3 regions of the Paenibacillus sp. 01T431 genome follow, and region 2 is predicted to be linked to each of the others. Evidence: riboswitches for the same ligand, from Rfam matches in the RefSeq annotation. Region 2 holds a riboswitch; each other region holds the start of a gene.
The links. A riboswitch is a leader RNA that binds a small molecule or an ion and turns the genes downstream of it on or off. The one in region 2 is predicted to bind cobalamin.
Positions count from the first base shown of each region.

Region 1: it holds a riboswitch for cobalamin, as region 2 does, so the genes downstream of both, metE (5-methyltetrahydropteroyltriglutamate--homocysteine S-methyltransferase) here and AC1DM9_RS05325 (DUF4430 domain-containing protein) in region 2, are expected to answer to the same signal.
Region 3: it holds a riboswitch for cobalamin, as region 2 does, so the genes downstream of both, AC1DM9_RS21770 (DUF4430 domain-containing protein) here and AC1DM9_RS05325 (DUF4430 domain-containing protein) in region 2, are expected to answer to the same signal.

Region 1 covers NZ_JBFTPT010000015.1:149,679-154,419, reverse strand. The annotation lists gene AC1DM9_RS25655 (hypothetical protein) at 4-429, shown strand; gene metE (5-methyltetrahydropteroyltriglutamate--homocysteine S-methyltransferase) at 503-2,809, opposite strand; cobalamin riboswitch at 2,959-3,152, opposite strand; gene kduD (2-dehydro-3-deoxy-D-gluconate 5-dehydrogenase KduD) at 3,297-4,052, opposite strand; gene AC1DM9_RS25640 (DeoR/GlpR family DNA-binding transcription regulator) at 4,057-4,741, opposite strand, start outside.
Region 2 covers NZ_JBFTPT010000003.1:48,079-52,819, reverse strand. The annotation lists gene AC1DM9_RS05335 (ABC transporter ATP-binding protein) at 1-696, opposite strand, end outside; gene AC1DM9_RS05330 (energy-coupling factor transporter transmembrane component T) at 687-1,556, opposite strand; gene AC1DM9_RS05325 (DUF4430 domain-containing protein) at 1,549-2,316, opposite strand; cobalamin riboswitch at 2,493-2,693, opposite strand; gene AC1DM9_RS05320 (ABC transporter ATP-binding protein) at 2,708-3,373, opposite strand; gene AC1DM9_RS05315 (ABC transporter permease) at 3,370-4,741, opposite strand, start outside.
Region 3 covers NZ_JBFTPT010000012.1:112,807-117,547, forward strand. The annotation lists gene AC1DM9_RS21765 (methyl-accepting chemotaxis protein) at 109-2,094, shown strand; cobalamin riboswitch at 2,242-2,443, shown strand; gene AC1DM9_RS21770 (DUF4430 domain-containing protein) at 2,593-4,741, shown strand, end outside.

The sequences.
Region 1 (4,741 bases), on a different contig from region 2:
TATATGTTGACAAATTGTGCACGAAATCTGCATCTTTTTACGGAACAGACCCCTTATTTATCTGTCACACGAATCGAGCTATTCGTCATTCCTGCTCTTGCCGTCGATTCTGCAGGCCATCGCGTATGTCTTCGTTTAACAAGCAATCAAGGCTTCGGCTGGAGTGAACTATTTGCCAGCGACACAGAAGAGCTCATTGACTTAGAACGATGGAGCGACCTGCTTCAGTCTTTTATCGGCAGCATTCCTCTACCACCTCTTAACCAGTATCACTATGACAAAACGGATCAGGATGGGCGCGTTCTCGACTTATTCGTCTCCGCCGTCAAGCATGTCCTAGCACAATCCGCCGATGCAGCCCCGTACAGCAACGACCATGAAGAGTCTGTTTTGCGTCAACGTTCCGTCTCCTACATCTCTTTGGATTAATTTCGTTCATAAGAAAAAAAAGGCAGTCCAGAACAGATAACCTAGTTCTGGACTGTCTTATTGTATTTAGGATTTAAACCTTCGCTAATGCAGCACGCTGCTCTCTGACTTGGTAAGTAGCCAGCATCATGTTGCGCAGTGAAGCAACCGTTTCTTCCATTCCGCGTGTTTTCAAGCCGCAGTCCGGATTAATCCAGAAGAGCGTAGGATCGAGCACTTTAATGGCGCGCTCGATCATGCTGACCATTTCTTCCACGGACGGTACACGCGGGCTGTGAATATCGTAAACGCCTAAGCCGATGCCTTGGTCATAGGTGTTCTCCTCAAAGCTATGAATCAGCTCGCCATGGCTGCGCGAGGTTTCAATGGAGATGACATCCGCATCCAGCGCAAGAATGGAATCGATAATATCATGGAACTCACAATAACACATATGTGTATGAATTTGTGTTGTGTCACGCACAGCTGAAGTCGATAGACGGAACGCATGCACGCCCCATTTTAAATAGGCATCCCAATCACTGCGTTTAAGCGGCAAGCCTTCTCGCAAAGCTGGCTCATCAACCTGAATCATTTCGATGCCTGCAGTCTCAAGCGCCTTTACTTCCTCTGAGAGTGCAAGCGCAATTTGGTATGCGACCTGCTCGCGTGTGATATCGTTGCGGACAAATGACCAGTTCAAAATCGTAATCGGCCCCGTCAGCATCCCTTTTACCGGACGGCTTGTCAGCGACTGCGCATACACGCTTTCGGTTACTGTCATTGGCTCAGTAAATACAACATCGCCATAAATGACCGGCGGCTTTACACAGCGGGAACCATACGATTGAACCCAGCCGCCTTTTGTAAATGCGAACCCATCCAGCTTCTCTCCGAAAAATTCGACCATATCCGTCCGCTCAAATTCACCGTGAACGAGGACGTCTATGTTAAGCTCTTCTTGGATTTCAATCCAATTTTTAATTTTATCGTTGATAAAGGAAGCGTAGCCCTGTGAACTGAGCTCGTTTTTTCTCCATTTTTGCCTTGCTTGGCGTACATCCAGCGTTTGCGGGAAGCTGCCGATTGTTGTTGTTGGAAGGAACGGCAAATTCCACTTTTGCTGCTGCAGCTTTTGTCTCTCCGCAAATGGCTTCTGCCTCGTTGAAGGATGCGCCGCTACCGCTGCTGCATCAGCAGCTTGGCGATTGCGGGCAGGAGAAATGGATAAATGATGAATCCGCTCGCCGTTAAGCTTAAGCTCAAGCTTGCGCAGTTCTGAGATGTCCGCCTCATTTACAGTCGCTGTTTCACTTAGCCACACAATTTCATCCAGCTTTTCTTCCGCGAATGCAAGCGCCTCACGCAGCTCTACTGGCAGATTGGTTTCGTTTTTTGCCGTTACCGGCACATGCAGCAGGCTGCATGACGATTGAATGATCGCGCGCTCAGCTGGAATGTATGCCGAAAGCTTTTGCAGCAATTCGAGCTTTTGCTTATAGTCTGAGCGCCAAATGTTGCGTCCGTCTACAAGTCCGATACCAGCGAGCTTATCCTTCGGATAACCAAATTGCTCCAGCGACTTCAAGTTTTGCTCCAAACCATGAACGAAATCCAAACCGATCGCTTGTACCGGCAGAGCAACTACAGCTTCATAATGCTCAACCGCTTCAAAATACGTTTGAAGCATTATGTTAAGCGCTGGTGCTGCTTGGTTCAGCCTTGCATAAATCGATTCAACCCATTGCATCTCTTCCTCAGAAATAGAGGTAACAAGGATGGGCTCATCGATTTGCACCCATTGTACGCCTTCTTGCTCAAGCTCCTTAAGCAGCTGAGCATAAAGCGGTATAAACTGCTCAATGAGCTGCGGAAGCTGCTTGGCATCGTAGCCCTTCGACAGCTTGAGGAAGGTGTATAGACCGATAATGACAGGTTTACCTTCAATGCCAAGCTTTTCTTTGGCTTCGCGGTACGCAATCAGCGGACGGTTTTCCGTCAGTATCGGTGCAGCACCCGCAAGTTCTGGCACGATATAGTGATAGTTGGTATTAAACCATTTGGTCATCTCGCAGGCTTGTGCTTCCTGTGTCCCTCTCGCCATAGCGTAGTAGGTCTGAATGGGAACAGGACCTCCTTCGTAGGAAAAACGCTCTGGCACAAGGCCAAACATCGCTGCAGTATCCAGCATTTGATCATACAACGTAAAATCATTAACAGGGATTAAAGAAATTCCTTTATCCTTTTGCAGCTTCAGGTTGTTAAGACGAATACTTTCAAGGGTTTGAAGGAATACCGTTTCGTCCAAATCACCTTTCCAAAAGGCTTCAAGCGCTTTTTTCCATTCCCTATTTTCGCCGATACGCGGATATCCAAGTACACTGTTTTGCAGCTTGCTCACGTTCATATTTCCTCCTAATAAATATAATTATTATGAAATAAAAGCACAAAAAAGAGCGTCGTTACCTTAAAGAAGCAAAGGTAAAGACGCCCGGCGTTTTAATAAACAGCGGTTCTGTCTTAACACCTCCCTATCTCCCGTAGGTAAAATCAGTGTCGTTCAAATAGGCAGGTCTCCTGGCTCCAGAATCATCATCGTAAGCTTGCCTTCCCAACCGGTTAAGATCAGTGGCGTTAGCGCTTAGACTCCTCTGTTACAGTGGCGGGACCGCGTCGGTTTTGCACCGGACTTCCCTTTTAAGCTCAAGCTATACAGCAAGAGCACCTATTTCCACTTATTTCAGTTGTTGATCGCTTTTTTTAGGATCACGAATAACTATACACGCAAAATAATAACCATACAATGGAAATCATTATAATATCAAAAAAAAGACTCTCCTCTAAGCAGCCTGCGCTGCAAAAGGAAAGCCTTATTGGTTTTTATATAATTACCTAACCAGCCAACCGCCATCAACAGCCAAGATATGGCCGTTCATATAATCAGAAGCTGAAGAGGCTAGGAATACCGCTGGTCCAATCAAATCCTGCGATGTACCCCAGCGTCCCGCTGGTATGCGCTGCAAAATTTGAGCACTGCGAACAGGATCCTCGCGAAGCGCTTCGGTGTTGTCTGTACTCATGTAGCCTGGGGCTATCGCATTTACCTGCAAGCCTTTAGCTGCCCATTCGCTGGCAAGAGCTTTGGTAAGACCGGCAACGGCATGTTTGCTGGACGTATAGCCCGGAACATTAATTCCGCCTTGGAAAGTTAACATCGACGCAATGTTAATAATTTTCCCTGAGCCCTGTTCGATCATATGTTTCCCTGCCAGCTGGGAAAGGAGAAATACAGAATTCAAGTTAACATCGAGTACATCCTGCCAGTCCTCGTAGCTATGCTCTGCAGCTGGCGTGCGGCGAATGATACCCGCGTTGTTGACCAAAATATCGATGCGTCCCAGTTCTTCAACTGTACGATCAACAATTCCAGCAAGCTTCGTTCGGTCAGCAATATCGGTCTGAATTGTAATCGCTTTGCGTCCAAGCTCTCTTATCGCTGCTGCCGTTTTGTCAGCAGGCGTTTGGTTCGTGACAAGCGCGATATCCGCACCCGCTCGTGCTAATCCAAGCGCAATCGCTTCTCCAAGCCCGCGCCCTGCACCTGTGACGACAGCTGTTTTACCCGTCAAATCAAACAAACTCATCGGCTCAGCTCCTACCTTTAGTACGCTTCCCATTTTCCGAAAGCGCTGCTTTCATCATTTTTATATTTTGTGACTCATACCTCGCCGCAACGTCCGCATCTATACCTTCGTCTGTGATGATATAGTCAATTTCATGCAAACCAGCAAACGTTATTAGTGCACCCTTATCGAATTTGTTATGATCGGCAAGGCAGTAGACGACCTTGGCATTTTCCATATACAGCTTCTTCAGCTTCGTCAATTCTTCTGTGAATATGGTAAGCCCATATTCCATATGAATGCCGGTTGTGGAAAGAAACAGCTTGTGTACATTCAGTCGTTTAATCCATTCCTGCGATTCTGCGCCGATAAGCAAATTGTTATGCCGGTAGCCCCCGGGAATAACAAGCCTTACTTGGTCCTTCGCAGTCAACTCCCGAATGATAAGCAGATCGTTTGTAAGTACCGTAACCGGGATATTGGGCAGACGCTTTGCCATTTCGAGCGTAGTACTGCCAGCATCAAGCGCAATAATATCATTAGGCTCGATGCAGGAAAGAGCAAGCTCCGCAATCGCCGCCTTCTCCCGCTGATGCTTGCTGTTTGGAAATTGCAGCGGATAAAGGCTGTCTTCGCCTCTATGCTGGGGCACAGCTCCGCCATGAGTCCGTTTCAGCAATCCCTTCTCTTCCAGCTTCTCTAAATCTTCA
Region 2 (4,741 bases):
GAGCCGGCATAGCTCTCTCGGCGGCGCGTCGTATTTCACTTTGCCTTCCTCCAGCAGAATGATTCGATCTGCAAGTGGAATAACATCCTCCAGCCGATGTTCGCTTATAATAACCGTCATCGACATTTCCTGATTCAACCGATAAATAAACTGCAGAAAATCTCGCGCCGCTACCGGATCAAGCTGTGAGGTGGGCTCATCTAATAGAAGCAGCTTTGGCTGCAGCAGCAATACTGAAGCAAGATTGATCAGCTGCTTCTGTCCCCCCGATATTTCATGAACGGATTTGTTAATCAGCTCATCCAGCCCAAAGAAATGGCTCATTTCGGCTAGTCGTTTACGCATAACCGCTTGCCCATAACCGACATTTTCCATGGAAAAAGCCAGCTCATGCCATACCTGATCCATCACAATTTGATTTTCAGGGTTTTGAAACACCATGCCGATCTGTTCAGCCGCCTCGACCGCAGGCAGCTCCTCTAGCAATACACGATTATACTTAATGGTGCCTGAGCGTTTCCCCGTAGGCTGCGTTTCTTTTTTCAAGTGCCGAAGCAGCGTCGTTTTGCCGCAGCCGGATGCCCCACAAAGGACGACAAAATCGCCTGGCTTGATATTTAAAGTGATGTTATCGAGTGCTGCAACCGTTGATTCCGGATAATGGAACGTCAATTGATCAACCTGAATTACTTCCATGACCTTCTCTCCATTTCTTCAAGTACGACTGGTGTTAACAGAAAGGCGCAATAGCAAGCGTATGCAATGCCTTCCCCCCTATGAAACTGCATTGTTTCCAGACGCGGATAAATAGTAAGCACACCAAAGCCTTGCATCCAGCCCCAAATGCATACTAGTGCCATTGCTCCAAGAAACAATAGAACATACCAATCTCTACGATCCATACGATAGATGACATAAGAGCTTCGTTTAGCTGCGCCATACCCTCTAGCTTTCATAGAATCAGCGGTCTGAAGCGCCTCCTCCAAGGACCAGGTCAACAGCACACGAACAAGCAGCATGCCGTCCTTGCTCCGTTTTTTCAAGCTGCCTTCAAGAATCGAAACTCCTTTTATTCGTTGAACCGTAGTAATTTGATCCAGTCTCCGCAAGAAAAGCGGTACGAACCGAATCGACATCGAGGTTAGCAGTGCAGTTCGCGGAGCGACTCGTGAAAATAAATACATCCATTTCTCCGTCGTAACAATCTGCTGAAACGATACAAAGGCTAATAAAATGCACAATAAAGAGAGCATCATCGTCACACCATATAAAATAGCTTCCAACGTGATCGGCTGATCCATAAAATAAAATAAAATATGCCGCCCGCGATGAGAAAACAGCGGGTTAAGAACAGCAACCAAACCGCCCATTAGAACATAATAAGGAAGCAGCTTAATCAGCCGCTTCCCTTCGCCATGAATGACAATAATTACCGTAATCGCAGCAAGTGACGTCAATAAGAAAACAGGATGAAATAAGAGCATGCCGAATGTAATGACTCCTGCATAATAACTGAAGCTCGTAACCGGATGTACCGAACCGAACGCACTATTCATCGAATTTTGCACCTATATCCTCGCCAAGATCAGTCGTGTACAACCATTCAATAACATCACCTTCATTAACCTTGTAAACCCCGGCGCCCTTGTTAGGAAACTCACCGTTTACTCGGTACATCCAGCCGCTCTTCGCACCCAGATCGAATTCGTAAATATTGTCGATGCCTTCGATATAAGCACCGCCTTTAACACCTCTGTATTCCATTTGTATTTTGTTTTTTCTCGTAATTTTCTTCAATACATCTAGAACGGTATCGTCCTTCTTGAACTCTACGGCTGTTGGTGCAAGCACCGTTCCCGTATCTTTGTCCGCGACAATTGAAATCGTAACCGTCTGCACAGGATTCGGCGTTGCAACAGGCGTGACGGGCTTCGCAGTAGCCGCACTGTCTGTTTTGGTTGGTTTCGCAGAAGCAGTAGGCTTCGTTTTTGGATCATCCAGTTTTGGCTCATTTGTCTGCTTCGGCTTCGGGGAAGGCGTTGCTTGCTTACCGCCAGCGTTGTCGGTTGCCTTCGCTTGATCTTTATCTTCGCTAGGCAACTGCGTTTCCTCTGCCGTTTCTGATGCTGAAGTACTCGTTGGCTGTCCATCAGCGGCTTTCTCCGCTTCTTTTTTCACTTGTCCTTCGTTGCTGGTTTGCACTTGATTGGTATTGGAATTAACGCTCTGTGCCGGACTGGCACAGCCAGCTAATAAACCAATAACAAGCCATAGGATGATTAAGCTTGGTAACCATTTCTTGCAAATCTTTGCCATCGTCTCTTTTCTGCTCCTTTTTGTCTCATTCACACAAACCTTAACAATAAAAAAAAGACCCCCTTCTATTAGGGGATCTGCATGTCGAATGTAAGAATAGCAACCGTATATAACTAAAATATATGATGCGTCCTGCAAAACGATTACGCCTCCACATTCTTTACCCCCGAAGAATGAGAAACAAAATAAAAAAGGCAGGTTTCCTGGCTCGTGCGTCAACGCGATTCTCACACCTTCCCATCCTTGAATCGGACAGTGGCATTTGCAGAGAATCACTCTTCACATACAGTGGCGGGACCGCGCCGGCATTGAACCGGACTTCCCTATTAAGCAAACAAAAGCATGCTTTTGTTTGCACCTTCTCTATTCAATTATGCGATTATTTAATCAATCATATCGGGATTGCTGGGGTTTGTCTATATGGGATTTGAATGATTCGTTCGCAAATAGCAGCTGCATCCTCTTGATCATGGGTGACGAACATACACGTAATTTGGGCTTTGTGAAGCAATCGCTTCAGCTCCTCCCGAATGCTTTGCTTTAAGTGTGAATCCAAACTGCTAAATGGCTCATCCATCAACAGCATCAAGGGAGACGGGGCAAGCGCACGAGCAAAAGCAACACGCTGCTGCTGACCGCCGCTAAGCTCATGCGGATAACGCTTGACGAAATCATTTAACTGTATCAGCTCCAGCATTTCATCCAGCCGTTTGAATCTATCTTTTCTTGATAATCGATGTAAACCAAATAATATATTTTGACCGACAGTCAGATGAGGAAACAACGCATAATCCTGAAACACCATGCCTATGCCGCGCTGCTCAGGCTGAATAAACTGCTGATCATCTACTAAAACCCTGCCGCCAGCGGCAATACGTCCCGAGGCAGGAATCTCAAGCCCGGCAATAATCCGCAACAGCGTGCTTTTCCCGCAACCGCTTTGACCAAGCACTCCAACAACTTCACCCTTCTGCATTTGCATTGTAAAGTTTTCTAATACACTCTTTTTCCCATTATCATAGCTAAAAGAAACGTTAGTCAGCTCAAAAAAGTTCATCTTGATTTCTTCTCTCCCAACCGATGATAAACAAAAACAGTTGCCATTCCCACCGTGATTATGAATAGTGACGGTACCGAAGCTTGATGAATTTGCTCATCGCTTGCATATTGATAGGCTTTTGTCGCTAGCGTCTCAAAATTAAATGGGCGCAGCAGCAGCGTCAGCGGCAGCTCCTTCATAATTTCCATAAAGGTAAGTAGGAAGCCTGCTAATATGGAGCCTTTTATTAATGGCAAGTCCACTTTGAAGAAGGTAGCAGTCATACCGATGCCGAGCGTTCTGGAAGCTTCAGAATAACGATTGCCTATTTTATCAAATCCCGCTTCCACCGCATTAAATCCTACACCAAGGAAGCGGATTACATAGGCGAAAATAAGCATCACGAGCGACATGCTGAGCACGAGCTTGCTCGATCCAAAACCTAACCATGAATAGACGCCGCTTAATTGATGGTCTAGGGAAATAAACAAAGCAAGCACGCCAATGGACAAAACAGCACCCGGGATAGAGTAGCCCATTAAAATTAGCTTTGTTGCTGCAAGCGACAAAAGCGATCGATTCAGGCTCCGGCTTACATTGGCGACAATAACAGCAAGCAGCATCAACACGGTAATCGCAACAATGGAAACCAAAAGCGTGTTTGAGACGAGCTGCGCAAATTTGCTGTTCAATACATCTTGATATGTCCATGTCGCCCAAACGAGGAGCTGAACTACTGGAATAGCGAATGAAAGGGCAAATATAACCGTGCTCACAAAAATAGCAGCAGCTGTCCCTAAATAGGATAACTTCCTTCGTTTAAGCGGATTAAGCTTGCTTGTTGCGGAATGATACATTTTTCGCCTGCGAAGCAGCCTCTCCATAATAAACAAACCAATAATAGCGCTCATTAGGAGTGCAGATAATCTCAGGGCAGAATCAACGTCATACATACCAAACCATGTTTTGAAAATCGTTGCAGTAAACGAAGCAATGCCAAAATGTTTTGTTACTCCAAAATCATTGAGTACCTCAAATGCGACGAGGCTGGCTCCGCCGATAATTGCAGCCTGCGACAAAGGCAATACGATTCGGAAAAAGATATGAAGCTGCCCTTTGCCGAGCAGTCTTGCGTTTTCTATGAAAGCTGCGCTTTGCTTCTCCATAAAGGTTTTGGTCATCAAATAAATGTAAGGAAATAAAAATATTGAAAATATGAAAATAGCGCCTTTCATGGACAATATATCAAAATAAGCTTGGTTAGGGGTTACGCCGAGCGTATTTCGCATAAAAACTTGTATGCTGCCCGTATAGCTCAGCATAGAACCGTAAGTATAAGCTGCAATATATGGTGGAATAGCCAGTGGCAGCAAAAATGCAAAGTGA
Region 3 (4,741 bases), on a different contig from region 2:
ATATAAATATGTATTATTTAAGAAGTTTCAATCTAATTGGTTTAATTTACATAACATTTTAGTTAAACTGGTTTAATATAGATAAATTAACAGTGGGGGTTATCAAAAATGAAGATGGGATTACGCTCGTTGACGAATAAATTTATGCTAGTCATGGCCGCCGCATTAGTCATAATCGTTAGTGTGATTCTCATGTATGAATGGAAATCCACTCGTATAGCTGTTGAGCAGCAGCTTCTGGAAAAGGGTCGCACGATGGTTTTATCGCTAGCTCGCACACTTGAGAATGTTACGGAGCAGGATTTTAAAACAGGTGTTGTGCTGGAGGATGGAACGAAATGGGACGGAAACAAGCTAAAAGAGGACTTTTTCAACGATACATTGACTGTAAATCCTGAAAGTGAGAAAGTGGCTGAAAAAAGGCTAAAGGACTCAACCTATGCGGGGAAAGAATCGATTTTGTACAATGGAGAGTCCATTCCGCTATCTCAATATGAACTGAAATATGATAGTGCCTATGACCGTTATACGGATTACCGCTGGCAAGGCATTATGGATAGTTTTCTGACGGAGGAAAATGTTATTTTTGCTATTGCAGGCGCTTATTCAGAAAATCCGAATTTTGCGGGCTATATCCCAACACATAATAGCATTTACAGCCCTGTTGGAGAAGAATCAAAAGATACTTGGGGCGACGAGGGACTTCTTAGTCAAAACTACCGGGCCAATCGGATTTTTAACGACAAAACAGGCTACAATGCCGCTACGAACACGAAGACGGATGATGTCCTCCTGCAAAAATATAATAGACTCATAGACGGGAAAACGGTAGAAACGTGGGATATTTCCTATCCTTTAATTATCGATGGCAAACATTGGGGCGGGGTACGTGTTGCATTGTCAAAAGAAAAGGCAGATGCGCTCATCGCTTCAGAAAGAACGATGGTTGTCATGCAATTTGGCGGCCTGATGGCTGTTGTATTGGTCGTTTTGTTTCTTCTATCACAATTTATGGTAGGACGTAAGCTTCGTAATATTGTTCATGCTGCAATTAATCTTAATTCTAGCGAAGCGGATCTTACCTATCGTATAGAAAATAAAGGGAATGATGAAATTGCTCGCCTAGGCGAAGAAATCAATCATTTCATTGCCCATATGCAAGGCTTAATGCGGACGATTCGGAACAATGCCGCATCCGTATCGGATTTTGCAGGCCGGCTGGGTGTAGGCTCGCAGCAAAGCCGAGAGCTCTCTTCGCAGCTAGCTTCCTCTGTGAATGAGATGGCAATTGGCGCGGAGAATCAAGCAGACGGGGCAGTTGAGGCAGCAAGGTCTATGGAGGAAATGGCGACGAGCGTAGGAAGGATTGCTCACTCCTCGAGCCAAATGTCGGAAGCATCGAACGATATGCTGCAAGCAGCGGAGCTGGGCCATGAAAAATCGGATCATGCGGTTGGTCAAATGGAGCGGCTTGGCGCGGCAACGGCTTCGATATCACGAGTGATCGGACAGCTTAATGAGCGCTCATCCGAAATCCAAGAGATGGCAGGCACGATTGCTGCTATTGCAAATCAGACGAATTTGCTCGCTCTAAATGCTGCTATAGAAGCGGCACATGCAGGGGAGTATGGCCGTGGATTTGCAGTTGTATCAAGTGAAGTGAGAAAGCTGGCTGAACAGGCTTCGGCTCATGCGGGCCATATCGAAGAAACGATTAATGAGGTGCTAGCCTTGACTGCCGATGCTGTTGGCGCGGTCACTGCAGGAGAGCAAGAAATGGAACAAGGATTACTCATCGTTCAGGAGCTGAAGGTATCTTTTGACACGATATGGAAGGAATCCCGCCTTGTAGCCTCCCAAATTGAAGACGTATCTGCTTCAACGGAGGAGATGGCAGCAGGCAGCGAGGAAGTGAGCGCTTCCGTTGAATCGATGGCGCAGGTAGCCAAGGATACTTCAACTCATGCTGCGCAATCGGCAGCAGACACTGAGCGGCAAAATCAGCTCGCAGCTGAAACGCAGCAGCTTGCTTCATCTGTAAATGAGCTTTCTGAGGAGCTTCAGCGCTCGATTACGAGATTTAAAATTGAGTAATTTGCAGCTGAAGTGGATTTATGATGAAATACTAGTCAAAGGCACAATAAATCGAATAGAGAATTGTACAAGTTGAAAAAAAACGGTCAGAACCTTTGTCTAATCCTTTCAAATTTGATACAATTCACAAAACAAGCACTTACAATTTCATAGAATAGCTAATATGGTGCTGCCGTGAATCTATCATTCACAAGCAGCTTAATAGGGAAGTTCGGTCAAAATCCGACGCGGTCCCGCCACTGTATCGCGGAGCAGACGATCGTGTTGTCCACTGTCATATCATGACGGGAAGGAGATCGTCTAAGCAATGAAGCGAAGCCAGGAGACCTGCCATAGGAGCGCTCTATATTTCTCACGAGGATGGGAGGGAGATGTTTATTCGTGCTTTTGCAATAGGTGGATTCCTATGCTTCCATGCGCACGTGTTTATCCAAACATCTTTCCACAAACGGAAAGATGTTTTTTTGTTGCCAAAAATGATTAAAGGGAGAGAAAACATTGCTTAATTTAAAAAGATTTATGAAAAAGAGTTTGCCTGCAATTTTAAGTTTTGTATTGGTGTTTACTTTATTTGCACCACAAGTAGGTAAAGCAGCAGATCATTCTGCGAATGCTTCATTGAATGAGATGATTGATAAGACTGTTGAGTATTATAAAAATAGAAATACAACATTGAATTCTTGGTGGGAAATTGTTGCCCTTTGGGGTGCTGGAGAAAACCTGCAGGATGGCAGTTGGAAGCTGCCTAGTTGGAAGACCGTGGATCCAGGGTTGAAGCCTAATGATAGTGATACAACTCATATCCGCTATATTTATTCATTACTCGCGATGGGTGAAGATCCTGCGCATGCGTGGGAAACGGATCGAAATTTGTATGCGGAGTTAGCTGCACAGCAAAATATGGATACGGGGTCATTTGCCGGTTCAACAAACAGGCATATGTGGGCGATGCATGCACTTGATACAGGTGTAAAGCTTGGAAGTGACGTTGGTAGCTGGGATGCAGCTGCAAAGAAGAAGGCAGTTGATTATCTATTAAGTAAGCAGTTAAAAGACGGTGGCTTCACATTTTTTGGAAGCGTATCTGATCCAGATATGACTGGTATGGGGCTGCTTGCACTCGGCAATTATCAGAATGATAGTGCTGTTCAACGAGCTATTGAAAGAATAAAAGAAGAATACTTGAAAGTAAAAGTATTAAATAAAGAAACGGGAATGCTTGGAGTAAACTCGAACAACTTAGCTGCAGTTGTATCGGGCTTGTCTGCGGTTGGCGAAGATGTGTTGTCTAACGACTGGGCTGCTACCAATGGAAATACAGTCCTTGACTCCTTTCGTTTATATCAGCTGGATAATGGAGCATTTCAATATACTTTAAATGGAAGTCCTAATTCAATGGCAACGGAGCAAGCATTAATTGCTCTTCTTGATATTAAATATCAGAAAACGGTATGGTACCGTTTTGAAGAAGTAAAACTTCCTTCGGTTAACGTAAAGGTTAAGGTTGATGGTATTTCACAAAGTATTTATGAACAGAAAAATGTTAGTTTAAAGCATAACGAGTCTATCACTGCTCTCGATGCGCTTAAAAAGGCGCTTACTACTGCAGTTCCGCCTATCTCCTATAATATCGTAGAAAGCAGTTATGGTCCTTATGTCAAAGGTATTGCTGGACAGGAAGCGGGTTCTTTTGGCGGCTGGGATGGCTGGATGTTCGAGGTTAATGGAACTGCGTCAAGTATAGGTGCAGGTGCGTACCAGCTTAAAGAAAATGATGAGGTGAGATTCTATTATAGTCGTTACCCGGAACTCTCTTCATCAACAATTGTGAAAATTGGAACATCAGATCCATCGGTTGATGTGATGCTCGCGGGTGATCATTTCAGCAGCGAAGCGGCTAATCCGAGCAACTGGTCTATTGATACGGGAACCTCAGGCCTTACTGTTAAGTCGTTTGAAAAAATAAATGATCAACGCATCAAAATTAATCTTTCGGGCAAAGCATTAGATAGTACGATTACCATTAAAGCATTAGCAGCTGCATTAGAAAGTAACAAGGTGAGCGAACCGATTACGATTTCGGACACCGTGACAGTAGATTTTCAGGTTGATGGCATTTCAGAGCCAATTTATACGAAACAATCGGTGACACTTAAGAATACGGAAAAACCAGTAACGGTTTTAGACCTATTTAAAAGTGCTCTTGATCAAGCAGATCCAAAGATTGGTTATAAAATTACGGAAAGCAGCTATGGCCCTTATGTATCTGAAATAAATAAGCAAGCAGCAGGCAGCCTTGGAGGCTGGGACGGCTGGATATACGAAGTAAATGGGATTGCACCAGAAGTTGGCGTGGGCGCATATGAGCTTAAGCAAAAAGATGTCGTTCGCTTCTATTACAGCAGATATGCTGCTCTTACTACGCAATCAACGATTGCGAGTGGTGCTGTTAATCCTTCGATTGATGTAAAGCTTGCAGGCGATGAGTTCACTAGCGTAGCGGCCAATATCGATAATTGGACAATTGACACAGGAAATACAGAGCTGAAAGTGAATTCACTTGTTCAAGATGAGAAAAACATAAAGATTTCTTTTGAAGGAACAGCAAAAGGCGGCACAATTACCGTTAAAGCATTAGGTGCTGCGC